DNA from 2 places in the Pseudomonas sp. EL_65y_Pfl2_R95 genome. Region 1 is predicted to be linked to the other one. Evidence: predicted binding sites of a transcription regulator. Region 1 holds the regulator's gene; the other holds the start of a gene.
What was found. The regulator FliA, encoded in region 1, starts transcription of late flagellar genes. The targets are predictions, from matches to a motif close to CTAAAGTTTNNNNNNNNNNNGCCGNTAA.
Positions count from the first base shown of each region.

Region 2: the regulator FliA is predicted to act here: its motif matches at 1,585-1,612, upstream of AACY09_RS09910 (flagellar protein MotY).

Region 1 covers NZ_CAXAOV010000001.1:502,138-505,264, reverse strand. Annotated here, with positions in the region: gene flhF (flagellar biosynthesis protein FlhF) at 1-255, shown strand, start outside; gene fleN (flagellar synthesis regulator FleN) at 369-1,199, shown strand; gene fliA (RNA polymerase sigma factor FliA) at 1,196-1,942, shown strand; gene AACY09_RS02385 (chemotaxis response regulator CheY) at 2,072-2,446, shown strand; gene AACY09_RS02380 (protein phosphatase CheZ) at 2,466-3,127, shown strand, end outside.
Region 2 covers NZ_CAXAOV010000002.1:445,891-449,017, forward strand. Annotated here, with positions in the region: gene AACY09_RS09905 (argininosuccinate synthase) at 1-470, opposite strand, end outside; gene AACY09_RS09910 (flagellar protein MotY) at 602-1,507, opposite strand; gene pyrC (dihydroorotase) at 1,714-2,760, shown strand; gene rnt (ribonuclease T) at 2,757-3,127, shown strand, end outside.

The DNA.
Region 1 (3,127 bases):
CTTATGGGCTGTATTCTGACTAAACTGGACGAAGCCGCGAGTATGGGTGAAGTTTTGGGCTTGGCGATCAGTCAACGTTTGCCAGTGGCTTATGTGACCGATGGCCCGCGTATTCCAGATGATTTGCAATTGCCGCGAAGCCACCAGTTGGTGAGTCGCGCGGTAGGCCTTCAAGCGCAGGAAGAGCCAAGTGAAGACACCATGGCTGAAGTCTTTGCCGGCTTTTACCAGCAACCGGCTAAGCGGGCTAGTTGATGCAATACCCGATGATTTTTAGCACAGCCTGTTTACGAACGGCGTGTGTTCATTTTAGTCGGAGCACAATGGATAATGTGCTCCTGACCCGCGTGAGCAAGGAGCGTAATTAAATGGCTGTTCACCCAGTTCAAGTAATCGCTGTCACTGGCGGTAAAGGCGGGGTTGGCAAAACCAACGTGTCAGTCAATTTGGCCATGGCTTTGGCTGAAGAGGGACGGCGCGTGATGTTGATGGATGCCGACTTGGGTCTGGCAAACATCGACGTGCTCCTCGGACTTACCCCTAAGCGTACGCTGGCGGACGTCATCAGTGGCGAATGCGATATGCGTGACGTTGTGATTCAGGGGCCTTGCGGTATCCGTATTGTGCCAGCTGCTTCCGGCACCCAAAGCATGGTGCAACTAACTCCGATGCAGCACGCTGGATTGATTCAGGCGTTCAGCGACATCAGTGAAAACATTGATGTGCTGATTGTTGACACCGCAGCCGGCATCGGCGATTCGGTGGTCAGCTTTGTGCGCGCGGCGCAGGAAGTATTGGTGGTGGTTTGTGATGAGCCCACCTCAATCACTGATGCCTATGCATTAATAAAGCTGTTAAATCGCGACTACGGCATGAATCGTTTTCGGGTGTTGGCCAACATGGCGCATACCCCGCAAGAGGGTCGAAACCTGTTTGCTAAGCTAAGCAAGGTAACGGATCGTTTTCTTGATGTTGCGCTGCAATATGTTGGCACCGTGCCTTATGACGAGTCGGTGCGCAAAGCGGTACAGAAACAGCGTGCAGTTTTTGAAGCATTTCCACGTTCAAAAAGCTCCGTGGCGTTTCGAGCAATTGCCCAGAAGGTCTGCACATGGCCTTTACCCGCCAATCCGCGCGGGCATCTGGAGTTTTTTGTCGAGCGTCTGGTGCAACAACCTGCTACTGACACGCCGGCATGACAGCGGCGTCTGGACTTCGAATGTATAGCAAAGCGCAAGGTAAAGACTTGCAACATCAGCTGATCGAGCGTTATGCGCCACTGGTTAAGCGAATTGCCTATCATCTTTTGGCGCGCTTGCCAGCGAATGTTCAGGTCGATGATTTGATTCAGGCGGGCATGATTGGCTTGCTCGAAGCTTCAAAGAAATACGACGGCGCCAAAGGTGCCAGTTTTGAGACCTTTGCCGGCATTCGCATCCGCGGCTCAATGCTCGACGAGGTGCGAAAGGGCGATTGGGCGCCGCGTTCTGTGCATCGCAATAGCCGCATGGTCAGTGATGCAATTCGATTAATTGAAGCAAAAACCGGTCGTGACGCTAAAGATCACGAAGTTGCGGCCGAACTCCAATTGAGTCTCGAAGATTACTACGGCATTCTTGGCGACACTTTAGGTAGCCGCTTATTCAGTTTTGACGACCTGCTTGAGGACGGTGAAAGCGGCGGCTTGCAGGAAGATGCCAGTCACAGTCAATCCGGGCCTTCACGGGAATTTGAGGAAGAGCGCTTTCAGGCAGCCCTTGCTGATGCAATTGGTAACCTGCCGGAACGTGAGCAGTTGGTCATTTCGTTGTACTACGACGAAGAGCTCAACCTCAAGGAAATCGGCGAAGTGCTGGGGGTAAGTGAGTCTCGGGTTAGCCAGTTGCATAGCCAATGCGCCGCACGTTTGCGTGCGCGTCTAGGTGAATGGCGAGCTAAATAAAATTGTAATCAGATACTGAAAAACCTTGTATAGCAAGGCGCAAGCAGTGCGCGCCGAGCTTACGATTAGGGGTGCATTCAGGATGCTGGGTGCACTGGGGAATGTACGGAGGTCGACTTGGACAAGAACATGAAAATCCTCATCGTTGATGACTTTTCAACGATGCGCCGCATTATTAAAAACCTCCTGCGTGACCTGGGGTTTACGAACACCGCTGAAGCCGATGACGGCACAACCGCATTGCCGATGCTGCAAAGCGGCAGCTTCGATTTTCTGGTGACCGACTGGAACATGCCGGGCATGACCGGTATTGAACTGTTGCGCGCCGTGCGTGCAGATGATCGTCTGAAACAACTGCCGGTACTGATGGTGACTGCCGAAGCCAAACGTGACCAGATCATCGAGGCTGCTCAAGCCGGGGTGAATGGTTACGTGGTGAAGCCATTCACTGCTCAGGTGCTCAAAGAAAAAATCGAGAAGATATTTGAGCGTGTAAACGGCTGATGTCTGCGCTGAGGTTGTTATGGAACACGATGATTCGCAAGTGGGTGACTTTGAGTCGACCCTGAAAAGTAATGCCCACCAGTTGCTTGAAAGCCTTGAGCGCGGCAATTTCAGTGAGGCGGTCCAAGTCATCAATGAGCTTAACAAAGTGCGCGACCGTGGCCTTTACCACGAAGTCGGCAAGCTGACGCGCGAGTTGCACAGTGCGATCGTCAACTTCCAGCTGGACCCGCGCCTGCCTTATGCCACTGAAGCCTCGCAAATTACTGACGCCACCGAACGTCTCAATTATGTGGTGACCATGACCGAAGATGCGGCCAACCGGACCATGGATCTGGTTGAGCAAAGTGCACCTCTGGTTAACGATATCCGCACTGACGCACAAAGTTTGAAGGCCGACTGGGGGCGCTTTATGCGCCGTGAGATGGGCGCTGAAGACTTCCGTGAATTGGCCAAGCGGGTTGAGTTGTTCTTGGCTAACAGCGAGCGCGACAGTGGCAAGTTATCCGGACACCTGAACGATATTTTGTTGGCTCAGGATTACCAGGATTTAACCGGTCAGGTGATCAAGCGTGTGACTCAACTGGTAACTGAAGTTGAGAGCAACCTGCTCAAATTGATGCTGATGGCGACTCAGGTTGACCGCTATGCCGGCATTGAGCATGACCCGGAAACGTTGCG
Region 2 (3,127 bases), on a different contig from region 1:
AGTTTTTCACGGGACATCAAGTCCCATTCACGCCAAGGAGCAATCACTTTGACGCCTGGCTTAAGTGCATAGGCGCCCAGTTCGAAACGAACCTGATCGTTGCCTTTACCGGTTGCACCGTGGGAAATAGCATCAGCGCCCGTTTCATTGGCAATTTCGATCAAGCGCTTGGCAATCAGTGGTCGCGCGATCGAAGTGCCGAGCAGGTATTCGCCTTCATAAACAGTGTTGGCACGGAACATCGGGAACACGAAATCACGAACGAACTCTTCGCGCAGGTCATCGATGTAGATTTCTTTAACGCCCATGGCCTGAGCTTTAGCGCGAGCCGGCTCAACTTCTTCGCCTTGACCGAGGTCAGCAGTGAAGGTCACTACTTCACAGTTGTAAGTGTCTTGCAGCCACTTGAGGATCACTGAAGTGTCCAAGCCACCGGAATATGCCAGGACTACCTTGTTTACATCGGCCATGCCATGAACTCCATGGGGTTGTGCGGAAAGCCGACCATTCTACTGACCCTGGCGGCCAATTTACAGAGGCGCGACAGCTTAAGACGACGAGGCGACAAATTGTTTGTTCGATGCGACCACTGAAACAGTGGTCAGGAGGTCGCAGCAGGGTCCGCTGGCGCAGTGGATTTAGGTGCTGAAGCAGGCGCATCCGGAGCTTTGTCTGCGGCTTGCTCAGGCACTTTGTCCAAGGTGATGGCCACGCGGCGGTTAGTTGCCCGGTTAGCGGGGCTGTTATTCGGCACTACAGGGTAGCGCTCGCCGTGAAAGCGCATGGTGATCTGGTCGGCCGGCACACCGTGGGCTTCCAGGTAACTCACCACCGCGATGGCCCGGCGCCGCGACAAATCACGGTTGGTCAGACGACTGCCACTGTTATCCGAATGACCCTCTACCAACACCCGATTGACCGCAGGGTCCGACTTAAGAAAATCCAACAAGATTTGCAGCTTGGCCTCGGCCATCGGATCGAGGTCAACGCCACCATTGGGGAAACCAATACGGCTTTGTTTTACCTGATTGAAATTAAAGGGTAACAGCTTGGCGGTACAGGCCAGATAATCGTTGTAAGCCAGCTTGAACTTGACCGGCAGTAGGCGCACTTCAATCCGCTCGCCGCCCTGAATTGACAGGTTCCGCACCAGCGGACTGCGACCGTCCAACAACCCAGCAAGTAAACGCCCAGCTTGCGCTTGAGAGCTATTGAACGGAGTGCTGCCATCGTTAACGCCGACACGCCCCAAATTAATATCCGAACGCCCCGGCTGCCAAGGCGCCGCGGCCGCGAGCAAGGTTGCCGAACCGGTGCTCAACCACTGCCCCTGCGTCTGCAAGCGAAAGGTGGCTTGCTCACCGGCTTTTCTGACGAACTCGCCTACACCGAAATCAGCCACCGGCTGTGACAAGCGGCACTCAAACTTATCACCCTCGACCTTCCACTCAACATTTTCCAGACGCGTCTGAAAACTGATAGCCCACGCAGGCATACAAGCACTCATGCCAATTAGCAGGAACAGTGGAGTAACAGGTAGTTGGCGCACGATAGGCTCCACACGAAATCACGGGGTTGCCCTTAATATCGGTAGCACCGGCCAAAACTTAAGCACGCTGGTCGCTGATATACACAGTGAGCACACTGACGGCGTGCTCTGACGGGGGTTTTCGGGTAGGATTCCAGCCACGTTTTACCCGCCTGGAAGCTTCCATGATCGACCGCCTTACTCTGCTGCGTCCTGATGACTGGCATATTCACCTGCGCGACGGTGGCGTTCTGCCGCATACCGTAACTGACGTTGCGCGTACTTTTGGCCGCGCGATCATCATGCCGAACCTGGTTCCGCCCGTACGTACTGCCAGCGAAGCGGATGCCTATCGCCAACGCATCCTCAACGTACGCCCGGCAAACAGCCAGTTCGAACCCTTGATGGTGTTATACCTCACCGACCAGACCAGCCCTGAAGATGTGCGCACCGCCAAGGCGTCGGGCTTTGTCCATGGGGCCAAGCTTTATCCGGCCGGTGCAACCACCAACTCCGACTCGGGCGTGACCAGTATCGACAAGATATTCGCGACCCTGGAAGCCATGGCTGAAGTCGGCTTGCCGCTGCTGGTTCACGGCGAAGTGACCCGCAGCGAAATCGATATCTTTGACCGTGAAAAGCAGTTTATCGATGAGCACCTCGCCCGTGTGGTTGAGCGCTTCCCGACCCTGAAAGTGGTGTTTGAGCACATCACTACCCGGGATGCCGTCGAGTTCGTCAAAGCCGCGCCTGCCAACGTAGGCGCAACCATCACCGCTCACCACCTGCTGTACAACCGCAACCATATGTTGGTCGGCGGGATTCGACCGCACTTCTATTGCCTGCCGATTCTTAAGCGTAATGTGCATCAGGAAGCCCTGCTCGATGTCGCCACCAGCGACAATCGCAAGTTCTTCCTGGGGACCGACTCCGCGCCGCATGCCGTGCATGCCAAAGAATCCGCCTGTGGCTGCGCTGGCTGCTACACCGCCTTTGCCGCCATCGAGTTGTACGCCGAAGCCTTTGAACAGCGCAACGCGCTGGATAAACTCGAAGCGTTCGCCAGCCTCAATGGCCCGGACTTCTACGGCTTACCGCGCAACACCGAGACCATTACTCTGGTTCGTGATGACTGGAATGTGCCGACCAGCCTGCCTTTTGGCGAGCAAACCGTTATCCCGTTACGTGCGGGTGAAACCCTGCGTTGGCGCTTGCTGGAGCAAACCGCATGAGCGAAGAACAATACGACGACGAACTGGAAAGCAGCGCGCCGTCTGGCCCGCGCCATCCGATGGCGGCACGCTTTCGCGGCTACCTTCCTGTCGTGGTTGATGTTGAAACCGGCGGGTTCAACAGTGCCACTGACGCACTGCTGGAAATTGCCGCGACCACGGTAGGCATCGATGAGCAGGGGTTTCTCTATCCTGATCACACCCACTTTTTCCGGGTTGAGCCCTTTGCGGGCGCCAACATCGAACAAGCGGCGCTGGAGTTCACCGGCATCAAGCTGGATCACCCGCTGCGCATGGCAGTGACTGAAGAACATGCATTGACGGAAATCTTCCGTGGTTTGCGCAAGTCGCTCAAAGCCAATGGCTG